Regions from separate parts of the Plantactinospora sp. WMMB334 genome, predicted to be linked through region 3. Evidence: riboswitches for the same ligand, from Rfam matches in the RefSeq annotation. Region 3 holds a riboswitch; each other region holds the start of a gene.

Region 1 (10,094 bases), 1.2 Mb from region 3:
TCGAATTCTGAGCCCGGACCCCGCCACCACCCCGCAACGGAGGTAACCCTCGTGCGCCGCGCCGCCTTCGCCGTCCTCGGCACCGCCATCGGCACCAGCCTGCTGATCGGTGCCAAGCTCGGCACCTCGACCGCCGACCCCGGCACCCAGGTGGCGCTGGAGGAGGAGACCGGCGACGCCGCCGGCCCGACACCGGAGGCCAAGGCCCCGGCCGGGAAGAAGACCAGCGCGCCACCGGCGAAGAAGCCCGCGGCCAAGCCGCCGGCGGGTGGGCTGAAGGACGGCACCTTCGCCGGGGCGGCCGCCAACTACGACTACGGCGCCATCAAGGTGACCATCACGGTCTCCGGCGGCAAGATCACGGAGGCCGACGCCACCTATCCCGACGAGGACCCGACCAGCATCGGCATCAACGAGGACGCGATCCCGAAGCTGCGCCAGCAGACGCTGGCGGCGACCAGCGCCAGCAAGGTGAACACCGTCTCCGGGGCGAGCCTGACCAGCGCGGCGTACAAGGCGTCGCTGCAGTCGGCGCTCGACAAGGCGAAGGCCTGAGGTCGAGGCCGATGGGTACCACCGGGCTGCGTCGGGTCGAGCAGATCATGGGTACGCCGATCAGCGTGCAGCTCACCGATCCGCTGCCGCCCCGGCGCCTGGCGGCGCTGGCCGAGCAGACGTTCGACTGGTTCCGTGAGGTGGACGAGCGGTTCAGCACCTACAGGGAGAACAGCGAGGTCAACCGCTTCCACCGGGGCGAGCTCGCCATCGGGGACTGCTCCGCCGACCTGCGGCTGGTGGTCGAGGCCTGTGCCGACCTGTGGCGGGAGACCGACGGCTACTTCGACGCGTACGCCACCGGCCGGTTCGACCCGTCCGGCTACGTCAAGGGCTGGTCGGTGCAGGTGGCGTCGGACCGGCTTTTGGCCGCCGGCTGCCGGTCGCACTGGATCAACGCGGGTGGGGACATCCGGGCCCGGGGTGGACCCCGTCCCGGTGAGCCGTGGCGGATCGGCATCCGGCACCCCTGGCAGGACGACAAGATCTGCTGGACGCTCGGCGGGAACGACTTCGCGATCGCCACCTCCGGCACGTACGAGCGGGGCTTCCACGTGATCGACCCGTACCGGGGTGCGCCGGCCACCGCACTCACCTCGGTCACCGTGGTCGGCACCGATCTCGGCCGCACCGACGCGTACGCGACGGCCGGGGTGGCGATGGGGCAGTCCGGGCTGCGCTGGCTGGCCGAGCTGCCGGCGCACGAGGTCGGCATCATCACCTCCGACGAGCTCTGCTACCGCACGGACGGCTTCCCGGTGCTGCCCCTCGACCCGACATCGGGGCTGCCGGCACCGCCCCACTCCGACATCACCGACCAGCCCGCGCCCCGGCTCAGCTGACCGGCCGACCGGCGTCACGGCGACCGGCGTCACCGCGTCACGGCAGGCCGCGTCACGGCAGGCCGCGTCACGGCAGGCCGCGTCACGGCAGGCCGCGTCACGGCAGGCCGCCGCCGACCTCGCCGGCCCCGGCCACCGGAGGACCGTCCAGCCGCGAGTCGCCGAGGAACAGCAGCCGGCAACCGCCGCCGAGCAGCCCGCTGTCCCGGGCGAACTGCGCGGGCAGCACCGTGCGCAGCCCGTCCTGGCCGTAGAGCGCGACCATCAGCCCAGGGTCGCGCGCCGATCCGCCGCCCGCCGGCGGAGTACCCCTGGCGCCGGAGGGTGCGACCGGCAACGGATGCTCGCGGCGGGCGGCCCGGAGCAGGCGATCACCGGCCAGAGTCCGGCGGGGCAGGAACCAGCCGGCGATCCCGACGAACGCCAGCACCACCACCAGGCCGACCTGGACACCGAGCAGATCGGCCGCGACCAGCCGGGCGATCACCATCGGCAGGGCGAGCACCAGCACGGCCGGCAGCAGGAACCGGCGCCAGGCCGGGCGGAGCAGCCCGAGCCCGATCAGGCTCTCGCGCTGCGCGGCCAGGGTCTGCCGGACCCTGCGCTGGTTGGCCACCTCGCGCGGTGCCATCGAGCCGTAGAGCGCGCCGAACAGCGCCCGCTCCAGGGGCTCGGCACGCACCGGGACCGGCCCGGCCCGGTGCAACCCGCCGGGCCGGTCGACGACGACGCCACCCCGACCGTGCAGCAGTACCAGTCCGGTACGCACCGCACCCCAGCTACCACCGCTGAGATAGCCGAGGTCCGTCGCGCTCAGATCACGGTGCGCCGCCATACCGTCGAGTATGGACAGCCCATGCACGCCGGCAACGCCGGCCGGGAGGGTCAGCCGGGCAGGTGGCTGACGAACCAGTCCGCCGCCTCCCGGGCTACCTGTTGCAGGGTGCCCGGTTCCTCGAAGAGGTGGCTGGCGCCCGGCACCACCCGCAGCTCGGCCCCGGCGTCGAGGTCGGCGAGTGCCCGGTTGTTGAGCCGCAGCACCTCGTCGTCGAGCCCGCCGACCAGCAACAGCGTCTCGGCCCGTACCCGGCGCAGGTCGGCGCCGGCCAGGTCCGGGCGACCGCCCCGGGAGACGACCGCGTACACCTGGTCGGGGCGTTGCACGGCGGCGGAGAGCGCGGCGGCGGCGCCGGTGCTGGCCCCGAAGAGCCCGATCGGCAACCGCCCGGCCGGCTCGCCGTCCGCCAGCCACTCGCCGTCCGCCAGCCAGTCGACGATGCCGACGAGGCGCCCGGTGAGCAGGCCGATGTCGAAGCGCAGCTCCCCGGTCCGGTCGTCGATCTCCTCCTCGGCCCCGGTCAGCAGGTCGACCAGGAGGGTGGCCAGCGCGCTCCGGTTCAGCGCCTCGGCCACCATCCGGTTGCGCGGGCTGTGCCGGGAACTGCCGCTGCCGTGCGCGAAGAGGACGATCCCGCGCGCACCGGCCGGCACGACCAGATCACCGACGAGTCGTACGTTTCCAGCCGGGATCGTGGTCTCGGTCGTCCGGGCATCCATCCGACTACCTCCCCTGGTGGTCCCCGCCTGTCTGTCGGCCTTACCCGCCGATGCCGCCTCAACCACCACCTGCCGGACCCCATCTCCGGCTCCGCCCCGGCGGTCGGGTTTGCCGGTGCACAGCCGGGGAAGGCCACCGCAGCGCCTGATTGAGCACCGGGACGGGCACCGCCCCGGCCGGTAGACGACGGAGGGACCTCATGGCCCGAGAGAAATCCGGCAAGGGGAAGTCCGGCTCGGCCCGGGGCGACGACGCGGGGCAGCAGAACCCCGACCGGAGCGAGTGGGCGGACGAGGCGGCCAAGGCGAGGTCGCTCGACGACCCCCGCCGGATGCCGCCGCGCGACGCGGCCGGGATGCCCTCCAGCGGAGACCGCTACTCCAGGGACCCGCGCGACCAGTAAACCGTCTGCCACCAGCCAGAACTGGTCCACGACCATGATCAGGGAGTGTGTGGCTCGCCCACCCGGGCCAAACGCTCCCTGATCAACGCCGCGAGCTGCACACGCCGGCCGCGAGGCTGGGGTGGGCGCCGTCGTGGCAGTATCCGGATCGCCGCCGCACGACCGCCGGACCGACCTCGCGCCGCAGGTTCCCCGAGGGCAGAATTTCCACGCCGGAACGTCCCGAATCCACCGAACCGGCCCGGTTGATCAGGTAGTCTGACCCCGGTTTCGCCCGGTGGCGCACCCCTCCGCGCCGGCGTTACCGCCGCCGAGTCACCCGAACGGGTGAGCCGGGGACCCAGGTAGTTGGGGTGAGTCCGCAACCGCGGTAGGGGCCTTGTTCCGTCCCCGAACCCGTCAGCTAACCCGGTAGGCGGGCGACGGAGGGACATGCATGACGGGATCCACACGCCAGCGGATACCGCTGGCCCTGGCCCTGATCGCCGCGTTCGGCGCGCTCGGCGGAGCATCGCTCCAGCCCGGCGCGGCAGAGGCGGACAGCCCTGCCGTGCTCGGCGACGAGGGCGACACGCCGCTCTTACGCGACGTACTCGAATCGACCGGTCGCGGCTATCTGCAGGCCAAGAGCGCGCTGGCCAGCACCCAGGCCCGGCAGACGAGGATCGCCGCCGAGCTGCGCCGGGTCGAGGCGCGGATCACGGAGTTGCGGCCCCGGGTCGAGCAGGTGGCCCGGGCGGCGTACCGGACCGGCCGGATCGGCCCGGTGATGGTGCTGCTGCACAGCGGCTCGGCGGACGAGTTGCTGGAGCGGGCCCGCGGGCTGGAGGCGGTGGCCATGCGGGACAACGAGGTGCTCCGCGCACTGCGCCAGGCCCGGGAGCGGGCCGCGCGGGCGAAACTGGCGCTGGACGCCGAGGTCGCCGAGGAGCGCCGGCAACTCGCCATCATGCTGCGGCAGAAGCGGGCGGCCGAGCGGGCGCTGGCCCAGGTCGGCGGCGCCTCCACCGGAGGCTTCGTCGCGGCCACCTCACCGGTGGCCCGGCCCGCGCCACGCGGCGCCGACGGCGGCTGGCCGGCACAGTCCTGTGCCAGGCCCGACCCGACCACCTCGGGCTGCGTCACCGCACGCACCCTGCACGCGTACTCGGAGGCGCGGCGCGCCGGCTTCACCCGCTACACCTCGTGCTACCGCCCCGGCGGCCCGTACGAGCACCCGAAGGGACGCGCCTGCGACTTCTCCGCCGAGGCGGGCGGCTTCCGGGGTGACGCCACCGGCCGGAACCGGACGTACGGCAACAACCTCGCCGCGTTCTTCGTCCGCAACGCCGACAAGCTCGGTGTGCTCTACGTGATCTGGTACCGGCAGATCTGGCTTCCGACGACGGGCTGGAAGTCGTACAGCGGGGCGCACGGCGACCCGTCCAGCGACCACACCAACCACGTCCACCTGTCGCTGGTCTAGTCAGTCCATCGCTCGTCTGGTCAGCTCGGCTCGCTTTCCGGGGCACGCCGGACCGGCGCCCGGCCCGCCGGTTGGGCCGGCTGCGGCCGCGAGGCGTGGACCGGAGGGATCGGCCGGGTGACCGCCTCCAGGCAGGTCACCTGGACCTTCTCGCCGTGGTGCAGCAGCTCCAGGGTGTCGTCCGGCTCGCCGTCACGCAGCGAGTACGTCGCCTCGCCCGCCCGGACGTCCACCCGCAGGTGCACGCCCCGGTAGCGGAGCGAGAACTCCAGCCGGTTGATCCGGCTCGGCAGCCGGGGTGTGAAGGAGAGCGTCGGGGTGTGGTCCCGCATCCCGCCGAAGCCGGCGACCAGGGCGATCCAGGCGCCGGCCAGCGACGCGACGTGCACGCCGTCCCGGGTGTTCTGGTTGAGGTCGTGCAGGTCCATCAGGGCCGCCTCGCCCAGATAGTCGTGCGCGAGCTCGAGGTGCCCGACCTCGGCCGCCAGCACCGCCTGGGTGCAGGCCGACAGCGACGAGTCGCGGACCGTCCGCCGCTCGTAGTAGGCGAAGTTCGCCGCCTTCTCCTCGTCGGTGAAGGCGTCGCCCCGCCAGTGCATGGCCAGCACCAGGTCGGCCTGCTTGAGCACCTGCTTGCGGTAGAGGTCGAAGTAGGGATAGTTGAGCAGCAGCGGATACTGCTCCGGCGGGGTGTTCGCGAAGTCCCACTCCTGATAGCGGGTGAAGCCCTCCACCTGCGGGTGCACGCCCAGCTCCGCGTCGTACGGGACGTGCATGTCGTGCGCGGCGTCCCGCCAGGCGGCCATCTCCTCCTCGTCGACGCCGAGCTTCCACGCCTCCGCGCTGTGCCGGGCGGCGGCGTCGGCGGCGGCGAGCAGGTTCCGCTGGGCCATCAGGTTGGTGTAGACGTTGTCGTTCTTGACCGCGGTGTACTCGTCCGGCCCGGTCACGCCGTCCAGGTGGAACCGGCCGTGCCGGTCGTGGTGCCCGAGCGAGCGCCACAGCCGGGCGGTCTCCACCAGCAGTTCCAGCCCGATCTCGCGCTCGAACTGCTCGTCCTCGGTCGCCTGCACGTAGCGGCGCACCGCGTCGGCGATGTCGGCGGCGATGTGGAATCCGGCGGTGCCGGCCGGCCAGTACGCCGAGGTCTCCTGGCCCCGGATGGTCCGCCACGGGAAGGCGGCGCCGCGCAGTCCCAGCGTCCTGGCCCGCTCCTGGGCCAGGTGCAGGGTGGAGTGCCGCCAGCGCAGCGCCGAGGCGACCGCCGAGGGCAGCGTGTAGGTCAGCACCGGTAGCACGAACGTCTCGGTGTCCCAGAACGCGTGCCCGTCGTACCCCGGACCGGTCAACCCCTTCGCCGCGATCGGCCGCAGTTCGGCGCGGGCGCCGGCCTGGAGCACGTGGAAGAGGCCGAACCGGACCGCCTGCTGCACTTCCGGGTCGCCCTCGACCTGCACGTCGGAGTCGTCCCAGAAGGTGTCGAGGTAGCCGCGCTGCTCCGCGCAGAGCCCGTCCCAGCCGGAGAACCTGGCGCCGGCCAGCGCCGCCGCCACCTGGTCGCGCAGGGCCGGGCGGGACCGGCGGCTCGACCAGCCGTACGCGATGTACTTGACGATCCGGAGCTGCTCACCCGGCTTGATCACGGAAGTGACCGTGGTCCGCGCCCAGTCCTCGTACGCCTCGGTGCCGACCAGTTTGCGCTCGGGCCCGTGCACCTCGTGGCTCATCGAGACGGCCACCCGCAGCCCGCTCGCCTTGGTGCGGTGGATCAGCAGCGCACCGTCGCCGTGCAGCAGGTGCTCCTCGGCCTGCAACGGCGACTCCAGCACCGCCGCCACCCGGGGGTCCCGGCTCTGCGTCGGAAGCTGCTCGTTGGCGACCAGCTCCGACTGGATGATCAGCCGCATCGGACCGTCCACCGGCTCGACCCGGTATTCGATCGCCGCCACCGAGCGCTGGGTGAAGGAGACCATCCGGGTGCTGCAGATCCGCACCGTACGCCCGGCCGGCGAGCGCCACTCGACCGAGCGTTGCAGGGTGCCGGCGCGCAGGTCGAGCACCCGCTCGTGGCTGAGCAGTTCGCCGTAGCGCACGTCGAAGGGCTCGTCGTCGACGAGCAGCCGGATCGGCTTGCCGTTGGTGACGTTGACGATGGTCTGGCCGGATTCGGGGAAGCCGTACCCGGCCTCGGCGTACGGCAGCGGCCGCAGCTCGTAGAAGGAGTTCAGGTACGTCCCCGGCAGCCCGTGCGGCTCGCCCTCGTCCAGGTTGCCGCGCAGCCCGATGTGCCCGTTGGAGAGTGCGAACACCGATTCGGACTGGGCGAGTACGTCGAGGTCGAGCCGGGTCTCCCGGACGTGCCACGGCTCGACGGGGTACGCCCGTTCCCGGATCATCGGCCCCTCCTCGCGGTCGGGCAGGTCCTCACGGTCGGGCGGCTCGGTGTGGTCACCGGAGCACCTCCGGGCCGGTGTCGACTCCGGTGAGCAGTTCGGAGAGGTCGCTGACCACGATGTCGGCGCCGTGTTCGCGCAGCTCGTCCGCCTGCCCCACCCGGTCGACGCCGATCACGTAGCCGAAGTCGCCGGCCCGGCCGGCGGCCACGCCGGCAAGCGCGTCCTCGAAGACCGCGGCCTGGTCGGGACGGACCCCGAGCAGCTCCGCCCCGGCCAGGAAGGTGTCCGGGTGGGGCTTGCCGCGCAGCCCGCGCTCCCGGGCCACCACGCCGTCGATCCGGGCCTCGACCAGGGGTTCGAGGCCCGCCGCCGCGACGACGTCACCGGCGTTGGCGCTGGCCGAGACGACGACGCGGCGCAGTCCGGCCGCGCGGGAGGCGTGCAGGTAGTCCACCGATCCCTGGTAGGGCAGCACACCGTCGGTGTGGATCCGGTGCAGCAGCAGGACGTTCTTGCGGTTGCCGACCCCGTGCACGGTGTCGGCGCTCGGCGGATCGTCCAGGTCACCTTCCGGCAGGACGATCTGCCGGGAGGCGAGGAAGGTCCGCACGCCGTCGGCCCTGGGACGGCCGTCGACGTACCGGTTGTAGTCGTCACCCGGGTCGAACGGCCGGAACGGCTCGCCGGTCGCCTCGGCTCTTCGCCGGAGAAACTCGTCGAAGGTCTCCGCCCAGGCGGCATTGTGCACCCGGGCGGTCTGGGTCAACACACCGTCGAGGTCGAATAGACACGCGGTCACGTGCGCGGGTAGGCCCAACACGCCTAACAACCTAACCGGGTTACCACGTCCCGGCACGGTTTCGCCTTCGGCCACGCCGGATGCGTAGGGAGGGACCTCGCCGGTCTCGCCGGTACTGACTCAGGGACGCCGGGCGTGTCCCTGGGCGTGGCCGGTGGGATCCGGATCCGGGCGGGGTGGCGGCAAATGGGTTGCCGTCGGGCGGACGCCTCTGCTGTCCTGGCCAGGACCACACCGCTTCGTTCGAGGAGTTCACATCATGCGCACGGCTGCCATGTCCCCACGGGAAGGACGTTCCGGCTATCCGAAGGACATGACAGTTCGTGCGTACGTTGAACCTCGGAATCCTGGCGCATGTCGACGCCGGTAAGACCAGCCTGACCGAGCGGCTGCTGCACACCGCCGGAGTCCTCGACGAGATCGGCAGCGTCGACGCCGGCAGCACACAGACCGACTTCCTGCCGCTGGAGCGGCAGCGCGGCATCACGATCAGGTCCGCCGTCGTCTCGTTCACCCTCGGCGACGTCACGGTGAACCTCATCGACACCCCGGGCCACCCGGACTTCATCGCCGAGGTGGAGCGGGTGCTCGACGTGCTCGACGGCGCCGTCCTGGTGATCTCCGCCGTCGAGGGCGTGCAACCGCAGACCCGGGTGTTGATGCGGACGCTGCGCCGGCTGCGCATCCCGACGCTGGTCTTCGTCAACAAGATCGATCGGGCCGGCGCGGACGGCGGGCGGGTGCTGCGGACCATCGCCGACCGGCTCACCCCGGCGATCGTCCCGATGGGCACCGCACGGCAGCCCGGCACCCGGGACGCCGGCTTCCGGCCGTACGACGGGACCGACGCGTCCTTCGTCGCCACCCTCACCGAGCGGCTCGCCGAGCACGACGACGAGATGCTGGCCGCGTACGTGGACGGCACCGCGCTGCCGTACCGCCGGCTCCACGCCGAGCTGGCCCGGCGGACCGGGCAGGCGTTGCTGTATCCGGTCTACCTCGGCTCGGCGATCACCGGTGCCGGGATCGACGAGCTGGTCGCCGGCCTTCGTGAGCTGCTCCCGGCGGCCGAGGGCGACAGCGGTGGGCCGGTCTCGGGCACCGTCTTCAAGGTCGAACGCGGTCCGGCCGGCGAGAAGGTCGCCTACGTCCGGATGTTCTCCGGATCGGTCCGCATCCGCGACCGGCTGCCGCTGCCCGGCGCGGAGCCGGAGCGGGTCACCGCGATCAGCGTCTTCGATCGGGGCACCGCCCTCCGGAGCGAGTCGGTCGACGCGGGACGGATCGGCAAGCTCTGGGGGCTGAGCAGCGTCCGGGTCGGCGACCCGATCGGCGCTCCGCACCCGGAACAGCAGCACGACGACGGGCGCGACGACGACGGGGACCCGGTCGCGGCGCGGCGCCGGTTTCCGCCGCCGACCCTGGAAACGGTGGTCGTCGCCCACCGGGCCGGTGACCGGGGCGCGCTACACGCCGCGCTGACCCAGCTCGCCGAGCAGGACCCGCTGATCAACCTGCGCCGGGACGACGTCCGGCAGGAGATCTCGGTCTCGCTCTACGGCGAGGTGCAGAAGGAGGTCATCCAGGCGACGCTGGCCGACGAGTACGGCATCGAGGTCGACTTCCGGGAGACGACGACGATCTGCGTCGAGCGTCCGGTCGGCTCGGGCAGCGCGGTGGAGCTGATCGGCGTGCCACCCAACCCGTTCCTCGGCACCGTCGGCCTCCGGATCGATCCGGCACCGGCCGGCACCGGCGTGGCGTTCCGGCTGGAGGTCGAGCTCGGTTCGATGCCACCGGCGTTCTTCTCGGCGGTGGAGGAGACCGTACGGGCCACGCTCCAGCAGGGAATCTTCGGCTGGCAGGTGATGGACTGCACGGTGAGCATGACCCACTCCGGCTACTGGGCCCGGCAGAGCCACTCGCACGGCGTCTTCGACAAGAGCATGTCGAGCACGGCCGGCGACTTCCGCAACCTGACCCCGCTGGTGTTGATGACCGCGTTGGCGCGGGCCGGCACCCGGGTGTACGAGCCGATCCACCGCTTCCACCTCGAACTACCGGCGGAGGCACTCG
Region 2 (10,094 bases), 370 kb from region 3:
GTCGTCCGGGAAACTGTGGAAGGCGGTGTTCAGCAGCGCGGCGGTGCCGTCCCAGTCGGCCGCGGTGCCGACCTCGATCGCCGGCGATGACGGGGGTCCGGTGTCGGTCATCGCCCCTGTCTAGTCGATCGCCGGTGCCCCGGCGAATGGTTTAACCGGCTGGCTACCCTCGGAACCGGGACGGGTTCCGGGCCCGCGCGATGGGGAGGACTACGACAGATGGCAGACCAGACGCAACCGTGGGCCGAGCGGACCGTCGAGATGCCGCCCGACGCGCAGCACCCCGCTACGCCGCCGGTGCCGGAGGGCTTCCGGCGGGGCGTGGCACAGGTCGGGGTGCCCCGGTCGGGTACCGGGCCGGAGGCGCCGCACGAGCCGACCGGCACCGGCTGGCCGGCGGCCGAGCCGGAGCGGGAGCAGCTCCCGCCGGGCTACCACTGGCGGCAGCTCCGCATCGGACGCCACTGGAGCGTGATGGGTGGTCTCTTCGCCTTCGTCTGCTGGGGGATCTGGGCGATCTCGGCGCGGGGCGACCTGACGAGCCCGGTGGTCACCTTCGTGCTGACCCTCTTCGTCGCGGTCGGCCTCTTCGCGCTGGCCCGGTTGGTCGGGCGGGTGATCTGGGAGCGGCAGTTCGGACGGATCCGCCGCAGCGCCCGGGGGGCACACCTGGTGACAGGGCTGTTCCTGGCCGGGGTCGGGGTGGCGTACCTGCGCCAGACGGAGTGGGTCGTCGACCTCTGGAACTGGGTGGCGAGCCTCTGAGCGGGCGACAAGTCACAATTTGGTCACTCGACAGTTACTGTCTGCGCGCCTTCTGATTACTGGGCGCTATATTCGGGCTCCGTCCTCCCCGGAGGTTGCCCACGGTGACTCTGCTCAGCGTGATCGTCCCGGTCTACCAGGTACGGGAGTACCTGGCCGACTGCCTGGACTCCATCCTCGGCCAGTCCTTCCGTGATCTGGAGCTGGTGGCGGTGGACGACGCCTCGACCGACGGCTGCGCCGCGGTCCTGGCCCGGTACGCCGCCCGCGACCCTCGGCTGGTCGTGGTCACCCTCGACCGCAACCAGGGGCTCGGTGCGGCCCGCAACACCGGCCTGGCCCGGGCCACCGGCGAGTACGTGTGGTTCGTCGACGGCGACGACTGGCTGCCGGAGGGAAGCCTCGCCGCCGTCGCCGACCGGCTCACCCGGACCCGGCCGGACCTGCTGGTCACCGCCTACACCCGGCACTACCCGGGCGGCGGCACCCGGCACCTGTCGCTCGCCCAGGTCGCCGCCGGCCGCCCGGCACCGGAGACGTTCACCCTGCGGGAGCGGCCCGCCCTGCTCTCGGTGCTGCACATCACCTGCAACAAGGTGATCCGGCGCCGGTTCCTCGTCGACCTGGACCTACCCTTCGGTCCGGGCTGGTACGAGGACGTCTCGTTCAGTTTCCCGCTGATGCTCGCCGCCGGGCGGATCACGCTGCTCGACCGCTGCTGCTACGCGTACCGGCAGCGTGCGGAGGGGGCGATCACCGCCACGGTCAGTGGACGGCACTTCGAGGTCTTCGCGCACTGGGACCGGGTCCTGGCCGGCCTGGACGCCGATCCGGAGGTGCCGGCCGACCTGCGTCACCTGATCTTCCAGCGGATGATCTGGCACCTGTTGCAGGTCCTCGGGCATCCCCGCCGGGTGCCGCCGGAGCGGCGTCGGGAGTTCTTCGCCGAGATCGTCACCCGGTACCGGGCGCACCTGCCCCCGGCCGGCTACCAGCCGCCGGGTGGCACGCTCGGGGTCAAGCACCGGTTGCTCGGTCGCGGCGCCTACGGGCTCTTCGCCGCGCTCCAGGTCGCCCGTCGGGCGCACCTCGGCGTGGTCGCCCGGGTCCGGCATCCGCGGGTTGGGGCGCAGCACACCGCCGGCCCGCCCGGCGCGGCGCCGACCGTGCCCGGCAGCCGGGCCGCGGGTACGGTCTCCGGGAAGCTGACCGACCGGCTGGGCTGACCGCGAGCATGCCGGGCCGGTTCGTCAGTGGTGAACCGGCCGGTGGACCGATCGCCGCCGCACCGCGACCGGCCCGGGTCGGCCGGGTCCGGCCCGGCCGTGTTCGCCGAGCGGGCCGACCTGCCAACCCCGGTGCAGGCACTCGTCGAGCAGGTACGGCAGCGCGGCGAGACTGGCCCGCCAGGCACCCGGCGCCGAGGTGCAGTCGGAGTCGTGCAGCAACACCGTGCCGCCTCCGCCCAGCCCGTCCAGCAGGGTGTCGAGCACCGAGGCGCGGGTCGCCGACCGGGTCCAGTCCCGCCCCCAACAGGTCCAGAGCACCGGGGTCAGGCCCAGCCGGCGGGCGGCGACCAGCGCGGCGGCGCTGAGCACCCCGTACGGCGGCCGGAAGAACCGGGGAACCCGGCCGGTCACCGCGCCGATCAGCTCGTGGGTCCGCGCCAGGTCGCGGTAGGTGGCGCGCGGGCCGCGCAGCAGGAGGTTGCGGTGTCCCCAGCCGTGCACCGCCACCTCGTGCCCGGCGGCGGCGATATCCAGGCCGAGTTCCGGCGCACGGGCCAGCATGGAGCCGAGCAGAAAGAACGTCGCGCGGATCCGGTGCGCGGCGAGGGCCTCGACGAAGAGCGGGGTGGAGACCGGGTCGGGGCCGTCGTCGAAGGTGAGTGCGACGTGGCCGGGGGCGCCGCGCCCGCTCAGCCGGGGAAAGAACCGCAGCCGTACGCCGGGCAGCACCGTCACCGCCGGCACCACCTGGGCGGCCAGCGCGGCACCGACGGTCGTCGCCGGTACCGTGCTGGCACGCACCCGTTCCTCCACCCGCCACACCATCGCGGCTGCGGTTACCCGGGCGGCCGGCGTTCATCCTCACCCGGACGGGTGGCCCCGATCGCCCGTCGGTCCGTGGCTCGCCCGTCGGTCCGTGGCTCGCCCGCCGTCCGGTCCGGTGTGCCGCAGGTCGTCGGCCGAGGTTTGCCGGAGCCCGGGCCGGGGTAGCCGGCGCCGTCGACACCGGCGAGATCCGGCCCGCCGAGGGCCGGAGGACGGAGGAGACGGATGCGCGGGCGACCTGCGGCACGAGTGGCGGTGGTCACCGGAGCGAGTGCCGGGGTGGGCCGGGCGACGGCCCGGTTACTGGCCCGCCGGGGGATGCGGCTGGCGCTGCTGGCCCGCGGCGAGACCGGCCTGCACGCCGTGGCCGAGGATGTGCGCGCCAACGGCGGCGTCGCGCTGCCGATCGAGACGGACGTGTCGGAGCACTCCCAGGTGGAGGCGGCTGCGGAGCGGGCGACAAGCGAACTCGGGCCGATCGACCTCTGGATCAACGACGCCTTCACCTCGGTCTTCGCGCCGTTCGAGGAGATCGGCCCGGAGGAGTTCCGCCGGGTGACCGAGGTCTGCTATCTCGGCTACGTCTACGGCACCCGGGTCGCACTCGACCGGATGCTGCCCCGCGGAACGGGCACCATCGTCCAGGTCGGTTCGGCGCTGGCCTACCGGTCGATCCCGCTCCAGTCGGCGTACTGCGGGGCGAAGCACGCCATCGTCGGTTTCACCGAGTCGTTGCGCTGCGAGCTGCTGCACGACCGGAGCCCGGTGCGGGTCACCATGGTGCAGCTGCCGGCGGTGAACACCCCGCAGTTCGACTGGGTGCTGTCCCGGCTGCGCAACCGTGCCCAGCCGGTGCCACCGATCTACCAGCCCGAGGTCGCGGCCAGGGCGATCGTGTACGCCGCCGACCATCCGGAGCGGCGGGAGTACTGGGTCGGCGCCTCGACCGTCGGCACCATCCTCGGCAACCGGTTCGTACCCGGGCTGCTCGACCGCTACCTGGCCCGGACCGGCTACGCCAGTCAGCAGACGGACCAGCCGACCGACCCGGACCGCCCGACCAACCTCTGGCACCCGGTCGACGACGGCGGCGAGGCGGACCAGGGCGCGCACGGCTCGTTCGACGCGCGGTCGCGGGGGCGTAGCCCGCAACTGTGGCTGTCCCGGCACCGGAGGGTGCTGACCGCCGGGCTGCTGTCGGCGGGTGCGGTTGCCGGTGTGCTCTTCGGCACAGCGCCCTGGCGCCGGCGGTAGCCGGGCAACCACCACCGGCCAACCTGGACGGCTGTTCGCACCGCCGCAGGTTACGCGGTTGGTGAATAGCCGACAGCAGATTGTCGATAACTGCGGACGAAGGATGCCCTTCGATGCCTCCGAGGCGCCACGATTACTGATAGTCGTTGTCCGGCAACGCTATTACCGGAAATCTGGTCTTGCCATTTCGGAAGTGGAACCGGGTATGCTGTCTGCCGTTCAGAGTCGCCGGATACCGCATGGTGCCGGCGCTGATCGCCGCCTAATCGCCGCACGGCGAGCCGGGGACCCACGCACCCCTGGGGTGAATCCGCGAGAGCGGTAGGGACCACTTCCATCCCGAACCCGTCAGCTAACCCGGTCGGCGGCCGACGGAAGGGATACATGTGAGGGCACCCCTACGCCGAAGGCTGGCGACTGCCCTGGCACTGCTCACCGCCGCAGCACTGGTCGTGGTCCCGTCGGAGGCGTCGGCGGCGCCGAAGCCGGCCCCGCAGGAGGAGGCCGACTCGCCGCTCCTCGGCGACGTGCTCGCCAGTGCCGGCAAGCGACTCGCGGAGGCAAAGGCCGAGCTCGCCAAGTCCAAGAAGCGGCAGGCCCAGCTCGGCACCCAGCTGCGGCAGGCGGAGGCCAGGCTGGCGGCACTCGCACCGGAGGCGAGCGAGATCGCGGCCGCGTCCTACCGCAGCGGCAAGCTCAGCGCGATCTCGATGCTGTTGGGCAACGGCAACGCCGGCGAGACCGACTCGTTCATCGAGCGGATGTCGGCGCTCAACGAGCTGAACCTGTTCAACAACAGCAAGCTCCGGTCGCTGAACGAGGCGCGTGAGCAGGTCGGCGCGGCCAAGAAGGCCATCGACGACGAGGTCGCCAAGCAGGCCGCCCAGGAAAAGGTCATCAAGAAGCAGCAGACGGACGCGCAGAAGGCCCTCGCCCTGGTGGGTGGCAGGTCGCGTCCGGACAAGGGGCTGGTGGAGGCCACTTCTCCGGTCGCCCGACCCGGGCCGGGGATGGACGACGGCTTCCCGTCGCTGCCGTGCAACAAGGACGATCCCACCACCGGCGGCTGCATCACCGCCCGGACCCTGCACATGTACAACGAGGTACGTCGCGCCGGCTTCAAGAGGTTCGTCGGCTGCTTCCGTCCGGGCGGGCCCTTCGAGCACCCCAAGGGACGGGCGTGTGACTGGTCGTTGCGCAACTCCGGGTTCAGCCGGGCCGCCAACGACGACCAGATGAAGTACGGCAACGACCTCGCCGCGTTCCTGATCCGCAACTCGGACCGGCTCGGGATCCTCTACGTGATCTGGTACAGGGAGATCTGGTTCCCGGGCGAGGGCTGGAGATCGTACAGCGGCCCGAGCGACCACACCGACCACGTGCACGTGTCGATGCTGTAGCCGGGCGGTCGCACCCGACCTCCGAACGATCGCCCCGTCACCCGGGCACCGGGTGGCGGGGCGATCGGCGCGCGGGGCCGGCCGGGTGCCGGGGACAGCGGCGCGGCTCGGCTGGCATGATCGGCGGATGGCCGTCATCGACGTCGTCCGGGGCGACATCACCCGGGAGCAGGTGGACGCGATCGTCACCGCCGCCAACGAGTCGCTGCTCGGCGGCGGTGGTGTGGACGGTGCGATCCACCGTGCCGCCGGGCCCCGGCTGGCCGAGGCGGGCGGGGCGATCGCCCCCTGCCCGCCGGGCGAGGCGATGGCGACGCCCGCCTTCGACCTCGACCCGCCCGTCCGGCACGTCATCCACACCGTCGGACCCGTCTGGCGGGGTGGCGGGTACGGCGAGGCCGAGGTGCTCGCCTCCTGCTATCGCCGCTGCCTGGCGGTCGCCGATGAGCTGGGCGCGCGAAGCGTCGCCTTCCCGGCCATCGCCACCGGGGTCTACGGCTTTCCCGCCGACCGGGCGGCCCGGATCGCGGTCGGGACGCTCCGCTCCACCCCGTCGCAGGTGGAGCGGATCAGGTTGGTCGCCTTCGACGAGACGACCCTGACGCTGCTGCGGGCGGCGCTCGACCCGCCGGAGACGAACGCCTCGACCGGCTGATGGTCCAGCCGCAGCCCGAGTTCCGGGAGCCCACCGGCGCGGCCGGCGGCATTGAGCGGCCTCGCTACGCTGGCAGCATGCCGTTCAGCCTTGTCCGGGGCGCCGCCCTGGCGCTCGGCATCGCCGCCTTCCTGAGCCGGCTCGCGGTGACCCGGTGGGTGGAACCGGTCACCGACCGGATCGAGCCCCCCGAGCTGGGACTGCTGATCCACGTGCTGGCGCTGGTGGCGAGCGTGGTCGTGCCGCTCGTCGTCTTCGCGCGGACCGTTGCCCCGCCGCAACTGCGTCCCGCCACGTTCACGGTCGACGCCACGGCGCGCCGGTTCGTCGCCGGTGCCTTTCCCCGCTCGCAGGGGGTGCTGGCGATCGCGATGCTCTGGTTCGCCGGAGGTCTCGTCGTGCTGGACCGCTGGCCCGACCGGGAGGGGCCGGGCTTCCACGACTGGCCGTCCGAGACCTATCACGCGATGCTCTTCGCCGTCGTCCTCGGGATGGCGGTGGCGATGCCGTTTCTCCGGCAGGCGAGCATCGCGCTGGAACCGGGCGGGATCGCCCTGCGGGGGGTGCGGGGGCGCACCACCATCGCCTGGGAGGAGTTGGCACCGGATGGTCCGCCGGCACCGGCGCCGGTCAGCCCGCGCATCATCCTCCACCGCCGGGACTGGCATCCGGGGCCGGGCTCACCCCGTGGCACGGAGCTACCGGTCGGACTGCTGAACGTGCAACCCGACTTCCTCGCCGCGGCGATCCGCGAGTACGTCGCACATCCCCGGTTCCGCGCCGGGATCGGCACCGCCACGGAGTTGGACCGGCTGCACGCCAGCCTCGCGGCGCGACCGAGCGGCGGCGGGGTGGAGACGGGCGACACCGGGCCCCGAAAGCGCAGCTGAGGCCCCGACCGATCCCGCTTCGGCAGGGGGCGCGGTCGGGGCTGAGCGGTGAGGACCATCCATGCCTCCTTAAGCGGCGATGCCAGTGCCGTCCCCTGCGATCATGGCGTCCTCCCGCAACCTCGGTCGGCGGCGGGCGGGGCCGGCCGTCACCCGGGTCGCACGACCTCCCGGCGACGCCACGGATCGGGCAGCAGATGAGCGGCCAGCGCCAGCGTCGAGACGACGGCGAGGGCCGCGAAGCCGAGCATGACCACGTGCGGGCTCCACCGCTGCGCGAGCCAGCCGGCCAGGGTGAAGGTGACGCCCTGGATGGCCATGATGCCGGTGGGGACCAGGCCCAGGGCCTGCCCCCGCATGGACTCCGGGACGGCGTCGAGGAAACGCCGCTGCACCCCGAGTTGGTAGGCGGCGCCGATGTTGGCGAAACCGGCCACGGCGACGCTGAGCCAGAGGCCAGGCTGGAGGACGAAGGCCAGGTACGGGACGGTCAGCAGCAGCGCCAGGGCGAGGGCGAGCTGCTCGCGTCTGCGGGGGCCGAGGAAGCGGGCGACGGCGATGTCGCCGAGCAGCATCCCGCCGGCCGCCGCCCCGAAGAGCAGGCCGGCGGCGGACGGGACGTTCCAGCCGGCGGAGTATGGGACGAAGAGCGCCTCCGCGCCGGCCACCAGCACCAGCGGCAGCCACTGCACCAGCAGCAGTCCCCGGGTCGTCCGGCTGCGCAGTAGCCACCGGTTGACGGACCAGGTCTGCCGGATGGTCGAGCCCTGGTCGCGTCCCCGGGGCGGCCGTTCGGCCAGGCCGAACCGGTACGCCGCCGCGGTGACCGTGCAGCCGGCCGCCACCGCCACGAACGCGCCGTTCGGACCGACCGTGGCGAGCGCCAGGCCGCCGAGGGCCGCCCCGGCGATCTGGGCGCTCGACGCGATCATGTTCATCACCGACCTGCCCAGCACGTACGCGTCCCCGTCGAGCAGGTCGGGCAGGAGCGCCGACCGGACCGCCGTGTTGACCGGCGCCAGCACGTTGGCGGTGAGGACGAGCAGCAGCATCGCCCAGACCGGTAGGTATCCGAGGGCCAGCACGACGGCGACCGCCGCGCGGAGCAGTTCCAGCAGGACCAGGGCCCGGCGCGGGCGGGCCCGGTCGGCGATGGCGAGCAGGAACGTCGCGCCCACGAGATGCGGGAGGAAGCCGGCGGCCAGTGCCAGCGCCGCCAGCAGCGGAGACCGGGTCTCCCGGTAGACCACCACCGACAGGGTCAGCGTGACCACCATGGAAAAGGTCAGTTGCAGCGCCGACCCGGCGGCCAGCAGCCGGAACTCCGGCACCGCGAAGATGTCACGGTAGCGGGCTGGTTCGTCCTGCTCCGGCGCGCCGGTAGCGGTGGCGACCACGACGGCGTCACCCGCTGGTGGTGCGGACGGGCCGCAGCCAGGCGGCCAGCGTCACCGGGTCGGGGCGGTGGCCGGAGAGTTCGTCGACGCGTCGGTGGACGGCGCGTACCAGTTCCGGATGCTGCATCAGCATCTCGCTGGCCTCCGTCGCGGGGGCCTGCTCCCGGTAGGCCAGGGCGAGGCCGCTCCACGCGGAGTCGGTGCCGCCGTCGGCGGCGATCTGGCGCAGGTATTCCGTCACCGCGGTCTCGTGCCGGTCCAGCAGGTAGCACAGGTCGGCCGGGTTGGCGCCGGGCACCTCCCGCGCCAGTCGCTGGGGGTCGTCGCCGAGCCGCTCCGTCCGACCGGGCTCGGCCAGCAGCAGGTAGAGCAGGGTGAGACGGGGGTTGCTGCGGTGCGTCGCGGCCCGAGGGGGCAGGCTGATCCGTACGGCGCCGGCTGCCGGGGGTGCGGCCTCGCCGGCGACCCAGGACCGGGCCAGCGGGTCCACGTCGTCGGGAGCGGGCTGCCACAGGAGCCGCCAGCCGATCCGGCGGTCCGTGGTGGCGGCCTCGGCGAGCCGTAGCGGAGCCGGTGGGACCGGCTCCGACGCCCACCGCCGGAGCTCCCCGTCGAGGAGGGCGAGAAAGCGCCCGCCCGCCTCGGTCAGCGGGCCGTCGGCGCGGGCGGTCGCGGTCGCCTCGATGGTCTGGTCCCGCCAGTGGGCGAACTCCACGTGTGCCAGCGCGGCCGGGTCGTCGTCGCGATGGCGCCGGACCCGCCAGAAGTCGGTGACGCCGAGATGGGCGTAGATGCCCTGTAGCAGGGCGCCGAACGGCCGGGGGTCGTCGCGCCAGGGCGCGAAGTAGCGTGGCCGGTCGTCGGGTTCGTAGAGGGGTAGCAGGTCGAGCAGGGCGCCCAGCTTGCCGTGCTGGAACTCGTGGACGAGCGTGAGTGCGAGCCCGGGAGCGTCACGCGGGGTGGTCAGCGCCACCGCTCCGAACGCGTCCATCGAGGTCACCGCCGAGCTGCGCCGCCGGGGATCGTCCCGCATCGGGACCAGGGAGCGCAGGCCGGCCGCCAGTCCCGGGGCGTACCGGGGATGGTCCCGGCAGAGCAGCCGCCAGCCCTCGTCGAACGCCACCGCGAACCGCTCGGCCTCCTCGGCCCGGAGCCGTGCCGCGACCGGCAGGTGCCCGCAGTCGCGGAACGGGTCCAGGTCGTCGAGGTGGACCTCCAGCGGCACGGGACCCTCGCTGCGCAGTACGCGGATCGGCGTCCAGCCCGGACCGTCGGCTCGCGGATCCGCCGGAAGCGCCACCGGGGTACCGCCGCCGGCCACCTCGCCCTCGCCGGCGGCGCAGACCAGGGTCGCCCAACCGCGGTCGGGGGCGTCGGCGACGCGCGCCACGCCGAGCGAGGGCAGCGCGACGCACCCGTGTCGCGACGGGACCGGGATCGTCAGCTCCTGTCCGGCGCGGATCGCGGCCGCGCCCGCCACGGCGGCGAGGTGGCCGACCTCGGCGGTCAGTTCGTCGTCGGCCGGCGCACCCTGCCGGACCCGTCGCAGGCACCGGGCGGCCCACGCGCCGACGTGCGGATGGGTCAGCAGCTCCAGGACCGTCTCCGGGGCGGAGCGCTGGACGTCGGCGAGCGCGTCGAACTGGTGCCGGGCCAGGGCCGCCAGCCGGCTGCCGGGA
Region 3 (10,094 bases):
GGCGCACCAGCTCGCGGGAGCCGATCGCGGGGGCGCAGGGCGGGGCGGGCACGCGGCAGGCGTGTGCCGCCCGTCGTCGTCAGCAGCAGTGCCGGCGCCGCCGGAGGCGGTGAGAGAGCCGGCAGTTGTCGAGAGGATCGAACTCCGATGAGGGTTTCCACACCGTACCGTCGCGTGTCACTGGCCGTCGCCGCGGTGACCGCGATCGCCGCGAGCAGCGTCGCCGTGGTCAGTTCGACCCTGGTACCGTCCGCCCGGGCCGCCGCCGGCTGCCAGGTCGACTACCAGGCCAACCAGTGGACCGGTGGCTTCACCGCCACCATCCGGGTGACCGCCGGGGACACCCCGGTCAACGGCTGGACCGTCACCTGGACCTACGGCGGCGACCAGCGGATCACCAACAGCTGGAACGCGCAGGTCAGCCAGTCCGGCGCGGCCGTCACCGCCCGGAACGCGGCCTGGAACGGGTCGTTGCCGGCCGGCGGCTCGACCGAGTTCGGCGTCCAGGGCAGCTACGCCGCGAGTTCCGCCGCACCGACCGGGTTCACCCTGAACGGCGAGCCCTGCAACGGCGCGGAGCCGACCACGCCGCCCACCACCGCCCCGCCGACCACCCGGCCGCCGACGACCCCGCCGACCACCGCACCGCCGACGGTCACCCCGCCGCCGACGACCCCGCCGACCACCCCGCCGCCGAGCGGCTGCGGTGGAGCGGTGCTCTGCGACGGCTTCGAGAACCAGACCGGGGCGACCCCGTCGGGCGACTGGAACGTGAGCTACCCGGACTGCTCCGGGAGCGGCACCGCCAGCATCGACACCTCGGTGGCGCACCAGGGCAGCCGCTCGGTGCGGATCAACGGCGCCGTCGGCTACTGCAACCACGTCTTCGTCGGCTCCACCCGCAACCTCGGCGGGCTCGGCGCGGTGCGCTACGCCCGGCTCTGGGTGCGGCACACCACCGCACTGCCCACCTCGCACGTGACCTTCCTGGCCATGCGGGACGCCGCCGACGGCAACCGTGACCTGCGGATGGGCGGGCAGAACGGTGCCCTGCAGTGGAACCGGGCCTCGGACGACGCCACCCTCCCGGAGCAGAGCCCGAGCGGTGTCGCGCTCAGCGCACCGCTGCCGGTCAACCGGTGGACCTGCCTGGAGTTCATGGTGGACGGGGCACAGGGTCGGCTCTCCACCTGGGTCGACGGCGCGGCGGTGACGGGCCTGACCGCCGACGGCACGCCGACGCACGACGTCGACGGACAGTGGTACAACCGGGCGAACTGGCGGCCGAACCTGACCGACCTGCGGCTGGGCTGGGAGAGCTACGGCGAGGGCGCCGACACGCTCTGGTTCGACGACGTGGCGCTGGGGTCGAGCCGCATCGGCTGCTGACGGCCGCCCCCAACGACACCGGCCGGCACCGCGATACCGGCCGGCACTGCCCAGGGGTGGTGGGCGGTGCCGGCCGGCGTCCGGGCGGTCCCGGTCAGTTCATCGACAGGTGTACGTGGTTGGTGTGGTCGCTGGACGGGTCACCGTTGCCCCCGTTGTACGCCTTCCACCCGCTGCTCGGCAGCCAGATCTGCTTGAACCAGATCACGTAGAGCACACCGAGCCGGTTGGCGTTGCGCACGAAGTACGCCGCCAGGTTGTTGCCGTACGTCCGGTCGCCGCCGGTGGCCACCCCGCCGAACCCGTTCTTCTGGGCGGCGAAGTCGCACGCCTGCCCCTTGGGGTGCTCGCCGCTGCCGCCGCTGCGGAAGCAGGAGACGAAGCGGGTGAAGCCGGCCGCCTTGGCCTGGTTGAGCGCGTGCAGGGTGCGCGGGGTGATGCAGCCGCTGGTGGTCGGGTCGTCGACGCTGCACGACTCGTTCGGGAAGGAGCCGTCGGGGTTGCGGGGTGCCGGCCGCGCCGATCCGCCGCCGCTGCCGCTGATCCCCGCGCTGGCGCCGCCGCTGTTGTTCGCCGCCGCCAGGGCCCGTTCGGCCTGCTTCTTGCGGGTCTCCATCACCTCGACCTGCTTGCGCTGCTCGCCGACCTCCTTGTCGAGCGCCGCCTTGGCCCGGGTCTCCCGGTCCAGGGTCTCCTGCAACCCGCGCAGTTCGCGGTTCTCGTTCGCCGAGATGGTGTCGAGCGCGGCGGCCCGGTCCACCAGGCTGGTGGGCGAGCCGCTGTTGAGCAGCGCGGAGACCTGCCCGAGCCGGCCCGTCCGGTACGCCATGCTGGCCATCTCGGCGACCCGCTCGCTCCGGGTCGCCACCTCGGTGCGCAGGGCGGCCAGCTCGGTGTTGAGGTCCTTCTGCCGCTTGACGGAGTTGTCCAACTTGTTCTTGGCGGTCAGGTAGCCCTTGCTGGCGGCTTCCAGTTGCTCGCGCAGGTTGTCGGTGCCGCCGTCGATGTCGTCCCCGCCGGGTGCCGCGGCCAACGCCCCGGGTGGGGCGTACTCCGGGGCCGCGGCGGCGGGTGCGCCGCCGAGTACCGCGAGGATCATGCCCACGGCGACCGCCATGGTCGCCGTCGTGCTCGGCCGTGTCGCGACCTTCCGGGGCGGTCGTCCGCCGGCTCTCCGCGCGGACGCCGGAGCCATTCGGATGGGTGCCAGGAACGGCATATGACAATGTCCTTCCGTCAGCCGCCGACCGGGTTAGCTGACGGGTTCGGGACGGAAGATCCCTACCGCTGGCGCGGATACACCCCTGGTACGTGGTTCCCCGGCTCGCTGGTGCGATTAGGCGACGGCCCCCGCAGGCGCCGGAGGGCGCCGCCCGGCGGAGACCGGAGCCGAGCCTACCGGCAGTTGCCCGCCGGGGATACGTGGCGTTGCCGGAGTTGAATTCGCGATTCTCCCCATTCGCGGGGATGTATCCGGACAAAGTTCTCCGGTTCTCGTCCGAAACTTAAGATGCCGCTAACTATCGGTGAGCCTCGACGCCCGCCGGGCGTGTGGTTCAGCTCTCGAACGGCGATGACGGTCAGCTTGCGACGGCGATGACGGTCACCCCTCGACGGCGATGACGGTCAGCCGCTGGGTGGCCCGGGAGAGGGCGACGTAGAGGGTGCGTACCCCGGCGACCGAGTCCGCCCGGATCTCCGCCGGACCGACCAGCACGACGCCGTCGTACTCCATGCCCTTGGCCTGCATGGTGTCCACCACCTGGAGGCGCGGGTCGGGGGCGGGCGCCAGCCAGCCGACGACCTCTGCGCGGCGGGCGGGCGGGGTGATCACGCCGACCGTCCCATCGACCTCGGTGAGCAGCTTCGCCGCCGCCTCCCGGACCGCGTCCGGCAGCTCGGCCGCCGGCACCACCAGCTCGACCGGGGGCACCCCGGTGGCCCGGACCGCGACCGGCAGCGGCAGGTCGGGGGAGACCTCCCGGATCACCTCTGCCGCCGCCGCGAAGATCTCCGCCGAGTTGCGGTAGTTGGTGGTGAGCACGAATTCGTGCCGGGGGCGCCGCCCGAGAGCCTTCTCCCGGGCCCGGGTCAGCTCCGCCGGGTCGCCGGTCCAGGCCGTCTGTGCCGGGTCACCGACAACGGTCCAGGAGGCGAGCCGGCCGCGCCGGCCCAGCATCCGCCACTGCATCGGGGAGACGTCCTGGGACTCGTCGACGACCACGTGCGCGTACTCGCGGTAGTCCTCCGGCCGGTCCGGTGCGGCCTCCCGGCGGGCCGCCCGCTGCCGGTCCGCGTGCGTGGTCACCTCCCGGACCCCACCCGGGAGCTGGTACGGGTCACGCCGGCGCCGGGCCGGCTGCGGCGGCCGGCCGAGCAGGTGGTCGAGCTCGTCGAGGAGCGCGACGTCGGCGACGCTCGGCCCGCCGGCATCGGGCCCGGCATCGCCCGCCCCCCGGTACGCCTCGGCGAGCAGCCGGGTCTCCGCCCCGGAGAGGATGCCGGCGGTGTACCGGCGCAGCCGCTCCGGCTCGGCCAGCCAGGGCAGCACGTGCCGGGGGTGCAGCCGGGGCCACCAGGCACGCAGGAAGTCCCGGAACTCGGGGCGCTCGGCGATCTCGTCCTCGAAGCCGCGCTGGTCCGGCAGGCGGCCCACCCGCAACTGCTGGGCCTGCGCCCAGAGCGCGGCGAAGATGCCGTCGAAGCCGGCCCGGCGGACCTCGTTGCGGCGGGCCCCCGGCGGCAGCGCCCGGCTCCGGATCCGCTCCAACTCGGCGCCGGAGAGCCGGAGCAGCTCGCCCCGGTAGAGCAGTCGCAGCTCGCCGGGGGCGTCCGGGACCTGGTCGCGTACCGCCCGCTCCAGTACCCGGCGCATCCGCAGCGACCCCTTGATCGCGGCGACCGGCGCCGGGTCGGTGCGGGTCGCCGCGACCCCCTCGAAGAGCGAGCCGAGCGAGTGCAGGGTGGCGGCGTTCTCGCCCAGCGACGGCAGCACCGAGGCGATGTAGTCGACGAAGACCGCCGACGGGCCCACCACCAGCACCCCGCCGCCGGCGAACCGGTTGCGGTCGGAGTAGAGCAGGTAGGCGGCGCGGTGCAGGGCGACCGCCGTCTTGCCGGTGCCCGGGCCGCCGGAGACCACCGTCACCCCGCCGGCCGGGGAGCGGATCGCCTCGTCCTGCTCCCGCTGGATGGTGGCGACGATGTCCCGCATCTCGTGACCGGTGGTCCGGGAGAGGGAGGCGAGCATGGCGCCGTCGCCGACCACCCGCATCCCGTCCGGCGCCGCGGCCGGGTCGAGCAGGTCGTCGGAGATCCGGGTCACCCGCTCGCCGCTCGACGTGATCACCCGGCGCCGGACCACCCCGCGCGGTTCCGCCGCCGTCGCCTGGTAGAAGGCGGCCGCCGCCGGGGCCCGCCAGTCCACCACCAGCGGCTCGGCGTGCTCGCCGCGTACGCCGAGCCGGCCGACGTGCAGCACCTGCCCGGAGCGCAGGTCGAGCCGGCCGAAGACCAGCCCCTCGTGCTCGGCGTCCAGGGTGTGTCGCCGCCGGGCGGCGTGGAAGACCATCGCGTCCCGTTCCACAAGCGCGCCGAAGGTGCCGACCCGGGCGAGCTGGTAGCCGTCCCGCTCGGCCAGCACGGCCGAGTGCCGCAACTGCGCCAGCCGGGCGTAGACCCGGTCCAGGTGGCGCTGCTCGGCCTCGATCTCCTGCCGCGGCGTGGTGTGGTCGGTCAACGCGTCTGCTCCCGGAGATCGACGTGCGGCGCCACCGCCGCCCGGGACCGGTGGTCCGGGCGGCCGCGCGCCGCGCACTTGCCAGGTAGCGAGGGTACGCCGTGCCCGCCCGCCGCGACTCGGCCACGTCCGTCCCGGAGCGTCTCCGTCCGGTTCAGCGGCATGCCGCGCCGCGGCCGGCGGCGAGCCGCCCGGGCTGCACGACGATGGTCCCCGTCCGCCTCGCCCCGGCGCGCCTGGTCCCGGCCTGCCGGGCACCGGCACGCCTGACTCCGGCCGGTGCCGACGCCCTGCGGGTGATCTTCGTTGCCGCCAGGGCGCGGTCGACGACGGCGCGCAGCGCGGCGGTGACCTCCTCGGGGCGCTCCAGCATCAGCATGTGCCCGCCCCCCGGGCAGACCGTCAGCTCGGCCGAGGGCAGCGCCGCGGCGATCGACTCCGTGCACGGCGGCGGGGTGAGCCGGTCCCGGTCCCCGACCAGGGCGGCGGTCGGCACCTCCCTGAGGGTGCTGAGCGTCTCCAGCCGGTGCTGTGCGCCGATGGAGGGCCGGAACCCGCCGACGGAGACGAGCGAGGCCCGGGCCACCGCCGAGGTGGTGAGCCGGATGTCGGCCGGGTCGCAGGTGTCGCCGAAGAGCAGCCAGCGCAGGGTCGGGCGGAGTGCCTGGAGCAGTGGACCCGGGGTGCGCCATCCGCGGCACCGGGCCAGCAGCCCGGCCCCGGTGGTCTCGGCGATCCGGATCAGCCGGGCGAGTGGGGCCGGCACGCCGTACGCGGTGTGCGCGTGCCCCTCGGCGGTGGTGGCCACGAAGACGACTCCGGCGACCCGGCGGGCGAAGTCGGCGGGGTGCCGGTGGGCGTACTCCATCACGGTCATGCCGCCCATCGAGTGCCCGACCAGCACCACCCGCCCGCTCGGCGCCACCCGGGCGAGCACCTCGGCCAGGTCGTCACCGAGCCGGTCCAGGGTGGCCGAGCGCAGGCTGGTCGGATCGGACCGCCCGTGCCCCCGCGCGTCGTAGCGGACCACCCGGAGGGTGTCGCCGTACGCCTCGCGCAGCCCGGCGACCTGCCGGTGCCAGGTACGCCGGTCCAGGGTCCAGCCGTGCAGCAGCACCACGGTGAGCGGGGCGGTCTCCGGGCCGGCGACGTCGGCGTGCAGCCGGACACCGTCGCTGAGCCGTACCTGAACCGGCTCGGCCATGGTCACCTCCGCATCGGGCCGGGAGCGTGCTGCCGGGACTGGAGAGGAACTACCCGCCCGCGGTGCCGGCGAACCATCCCCGGTGCTCCCCGGCGGGGCGTACCCCCGCCAGGTACGCGTAACGCCCCGATCCCGGGCGGACCTGGATCGGGGCGTTACGGAGGTGTGCGACGTGCGGTGCCGGGAACTGACGTGCTGTTCCGGGAACGTGCTGTTCCGGGGAACTCAGCCCTCGAAGACGCCGGCCTCGACCAGCCGCTTCTCGGTGGTGTCCCAGCCGTCACCCGGGAATTCGGAGGCCAGGTAGTTGAGCTCGGCCCGGATCTTGGTGGCGTGGCCGGCACCGGCCAGCACCCGGATCTCCTCCACGAAGGCGTCGGAGTCGGTGCGCAGGTGCGAGGTCTTGCCGTTGGTCAGGTTCCGCACGTAGGCGTGCTTGCCGCCGTTGAGCGGGATGAGGTACTTGAACTCGCCGAGCACGCTCAGGGCGCCACCCTGGCCTGCCTGGCCGGCACGGACGGATGCGCGCGCGGTCTTGGAGGTGTTGCTCGCCACGGAGGGACTCCTTGAAGACGTACGGGAGGACTGGAAGCCCGGGGGACAGCAAGTCCGGGTGGACAGGGGACAGCAGGTCCGAGTGGACAGCCTGTGCGGCAGACGCCGCCGGGCAAATTTTACACGACAGCGGTGATGGCCGGACGGCTACCGCCGCTGACGTGGGGTCCAACCACGGTCACCGGTACGGCTATTCCCTCGGGGCAGTTTCGTGAATCCCTGGCGTACCATCCGTCACAGCGGTCATCATGTGTTCCAGCAATCGCGCGGTGAGGCTCTGCTCGCCGAGGTCGAGGTCGTAGGGGAAGACGCACCTCGCTCTCCGGGAGGTCACCGTGCCAACGCGTGGCGTCGTATACGTCCACTCGACCCCACTCGCCGTGTGCCAGCACGTCGAGTGGGCGATCGCGCGCGTCCTCACCGCGCCGGTCACCCTGCACTGGACGGCCCAGCCGGTCGATCCGGGCGCCCGTAGGGCGGAGTGCGGGTGGTCCGGCCGGCCTGGGACCGGCGCGGAGCTTGCCGCTGCCCTGAAACAGTGGCCCATGATCCGGTTCGAGGTGACCGAGGAGCCCAGTCCCGGGGCGGACGGCGAGCGGTTCATGTACGTGCCCGGCCGAGGGCTCTTCCGGGCCACCACCGGCGCGGCCGGCGACATCCAGCTCGGCGAGGACCGGCTGCGGTCGATCATGGAGTCGGCCCGGGCGCCGGAGGCGCTCGCGCACGCCCTCGACAAGGCGATGGGTACCGCCTGGGACGCCGAACTCGAGCCGTACCGGTACGCCGGGGACGGCGCGCCGGTCACCCTGCTCACCAGGGTCGGCTGAATGCTCCGCCGGGTCCGTTCGCGGGCGGCCCGGCGGGGTCGGCTCCGGGCGGGCCGGGGGGCGAGCCGCGACGGAGAGCGATGGTCAAGTTGCCCGGGTGGTGGCGGGCTGGTGGGATAGCGGGCGTGTCGACTCCCCTCCGGCGCGTCCCGCTCGTGCTCACCCGCGTCCCGCTCGTGCTCACCCTCGTCACCGCCCTGATCGTCGCCGGCTGCGCCGGCTCCCGGAAGCCGGCGGCGGGCCCCGGCACCGGTACGCCCGCCCCGTCGCCCTCCGCCACCGCACCGACGGCACCGCCGGACCCGGCAGCCCGGGCGGCCCAGCTCGCCGGCACCCTCGCCGACGAGGACCTGGTCGGGCAGGTGCTGATGCCGTACGCCTACGGCAACTCGGCCACCAGGGTCTCGGGCGGGTCGGCGGCCGGCAACCGGAAGCTCGCCGGAGTCGACACCCCGGCCGAGATGATCGCCAAGTACCGGCTCGGCGGGCTGATCCTGGTCGGCTTCTCCGCCGACGACCCCACCAGCGACACCCAGCCGACCACCAACGTCGACAACCCGGCCCAGGTGCGGGAGCTGACCGCCGGGATCCAGGCGGCGGCCGGCAAACTGCCGGCCGGCGCCGCCCCGGCCCTGATCGGCATCGACCAGGAGTTCGGCGTGGTCACCCGGATCTCCGAGGGGGTGACCAACCTGCCCAGCGCGATGGCCTTCGGCGCTGCCGGTGACCCGGCGCTGACCGAGAACGCCTGGCGGGCCGCCGGCAGCGAGCTCGCCGCACTCGGGGTGAACGTCGACTTCGCGCCGAGCGCCGACGTCCTGGACGCGCGGAGCCACGTGATCGGCTCCCGCTCGTACGGCTCGGATCCGAAGGCGGCCGGGGCGCAGGTCGGCGCCGCCGTCCGGGGTCTGCAGGGCGCGGGCGTCGCGGCCACCCTCAAGCACTTCCCCGGGCACGGCCAGACCGCCGCCGACTCGCACAAGGGACTGCCGGTGGTGACCGTGGACCGCAAGAAGCTGGAGGCCACCGCCCTGCCGCCGTTCTCGGCCGGGATCTCCGCCGGAGCCTGGCTGGTGATGGCCGGGCACCTGGACGTGCGCGCCGTGGACCCCGGAGTGCCGGCGACCTTTTCCCGCAAGCTCCTCACCGACGTGCTCCGGGAGCAGCTCGGCTTCACCGGTGTGCTGGTGACCGATGCGATGGACATGGCGGCGGTGGCGAAGGAGCCGCCGGGCAGGACGGCGGTACGGGCCCTCAACGCCGGCAACGACCTGGTGCTGATGCCACCGAACGTGACCGAGGCGTACGACGGGGTGCTGGCCGCGCTCCGCGACGGCTCGCTGCCCCGGACCCGGCTGGTGGAGGCGGTGACCCGGGTGCTGACGCTGAGGTTCCGGCTGGCCGGGCAGGCGACGCCGGAGATGGGCACGCTGAACAGCGCCGGCCACCAGGAGGCCGCCCGCCGTGCGGCGGAGTCGTCGATCACGATGCTGCGCGGCCGGTGCGGCGGGCCGCTGGTGACCGGGACGGTGACGGTCACCTCGGCGGGCGGCCGGAAGCAGAGCCGGGACCGGCTCAGCCGGGCGTTGCGGGCGGCCGGGGTCAGGGTCGCGGCCTCCGGCGGCACCGTGGTGCACCTGGTCGGCTACGGCGACGGCACCGCCGACCTGCGCGCCGACGCGGCGGTGACGGTGGCGATGGACACCCCGTACCTGCTCGGGCAGGCCCGTTCCGGGGTGCTGCTGGCGACGTACTCGTCGACCACCGCCTCGCTGACCGCGCTCGCCCGGGTACTGGCCGGGAAGGTCCGGCCGACCGGCCGGTCACCGGTGCCGGTCAGCGGCCTGCCCAGGACGAGCTGCCCGGCGAGCTGACGGCCGCTCAGCGTGCCCACAACACCCACGGAACGTCACGGTGCGGCCACGCCGCTCGTGAGTTCGATCACCGGACCGGCTGGTAGCGTTCGGCTGTCCGGTGGATCGGGAGACGGGGGTGTACGGGCTGTGACGAGCCGGGAACCGACCCTCTCCGTCGTCGTACCGATCTACAACGAGGAAAGCGTCCTGCCGTTACTTGTCGAACGGCTCCGGCCGGTGCTCGACGGGCTCGGCGAGCCGTACGAGGTGGTCGCCGTCGACGACGGCAGCACCGACGCGACCCCGGTGGTGCTGGCCGGGATGCGGCGCGGCTGGCCGGAACTGCGGATCATCCGGCTGCGCCGCAACAGCGGCCACCAGGCGGCGCTGATCGCCGGCCTGTTCCGGGCCCGGGGCGGCTACGTCGCCAGCATCGACGCCGACCTCCAGGATCCGCCGGAGACACTTGTCGAGATGCTGCGACTGGCCCGCGACGGGTCCCTGGACATCGTCTACGGGATACG

What was found. Region 3 has a riboswitch for cyclic di-AMP ahead of ACN27G_RS21255 (coiled-coil domain-containing protein). Riboswitches for the same ligand answer to the same signal wherever they lie in the genome.
Region 1: another riboswitch for cyclic di-AMP. It lies ahead of ACN27G_RS26755 (coiled-coil domain-containing protein); the one in region 3 lies ahead of ACN27G_RS21255 (coiled-coil domain-containing protein).
Region 2: another riboswitch for cyclic di-AMP. It lies ahead of ACN27G_RS22875 (coiled-coil domain-containing protein); the one in region 3 lies ahead of ACN27G_RS21255 (coiled-coil domain-containing protein).

What each region holds. Positions count from the first base shown of each region.
Region 1 is NZ_JBMHME010000002.1:6,221,207-6,231,300, forward strand. It holds gene ACN27G_RS26725 (ferric reductase-like transmembrane domain-containing protein) at 1-11, shown strand, start outside; gene ACN27G_RS26730 (FMN-binding protein) at 52-555, shown strand; gene ACN27G_RS26735 (FAD:protein FMN transferase) at 567-1,397, shown strand; gene ACN27G_RS26740 (TIGR04222 domain-containing membrane protein) at 1,495-2,232, opposite strand; gene ACN27G_RS26745 (dienelactone hydrolase family protein) at 2,283-2,954, opposite strand; gene ACN27G_RS26750 (hypothetical protein) at 3,155-3,358, shown strand; cyclic di-AMP (ydaO/yuaA leader) riboswitch at 3,657-3,791, shown strand; gene ACN27G_RS26755 (coiled-coil domain-containing protein) at 3,795-4,823, shown strand; gene ACN27G_RS26760 (glycoside hydrolase family 65 protein) at 4,844-7,219, opposite strand; gene ACN27G_RS26765 (HAD family hydrolase) at 7,272-8,039, opposite strand; gene ACN27G_RS26770 (GTP-binding protein) at 8,342-10,094, shown strand, end outside.
Region 2 is NZ_JBMHME010000002.1:5,351,490-5,361,583, reverse strand. It holds gene ACN27G_RS22900 (GNAT family N-acetyltransferase) at 1-111, opposite strand, end outside; gene ACN27G_RS22895 (hypothetical protein) at 220-765, shown strand; gene ACN27G_RS22890 (glycosyltransferase family 2 protein) at 870-1,991, shown strand; gene ACN27G_RS22885 (polysaccharide deacetylase family protein) at 2,016-2,795, opposite strand; gene ACN27G_RS22880 (SDR family oxidoreductase) at 3,045-4,073, shown strand; cyclic di-AMP (ydaO/yuaA leader) riboswitch at 4,323-4,456, shown strand; gene ACN27G_RS22875 (coiled-coil domain-containing protein) at 4,460-5,473, shown strand; gene ACN27G_RS22870 (O-acetyl-ADP-ribose deacetylase) at 5,601-6,128, shown strand; gene ACN27G_RS22865 (hypothetical protein) at 6,206-7,018, shown strand; gene ACN27G_RS22860 (MFS transporter) at 7,168-8,415, opposite strand; gene ACN27G_RS22855 (HEXXH motif domain-containing protein) at 8,423-10,094, opposite strand, start outside.
Region 3 is NZ_JBMHME010000002.1:4,985,093-4,995,186, reverse strand. It holds gene ACN27G_RS21260 (cellulose-binding domain-containing protein) at 175-1,389, shown strand; gene ACN27G_RS21255 (coiled-coil domain-containing protein) at 1,484-2,506, opposite strand; cyclic di-AMP (ydaO/yuaA leader) riboswitch at 2,615-2,742, opposite strand; gene ACN27G_RS21250 (HelD family protein) at 2,993-5,128, opposite strand; gene ACN27G_RS21245 (alpha/beta fold hydrolase) at 5,283-6,332, opposite strand; gene ACN27G_RS21240 (hypothetical protein) at 6,558-6,887, opposite strand; gene ACN27G_RS21235 (DUF3145 domain-containing protein) at 7,223-7,714, shown strand; gene ACN27G_RS21230 (glycoside hydrolase family 3 protein) at 7,840-9,588, shown strand; gene ACN27G_RS21225 (glycosyltransferase family 2 protein) at 9,718-10,094, shown strand, end outside.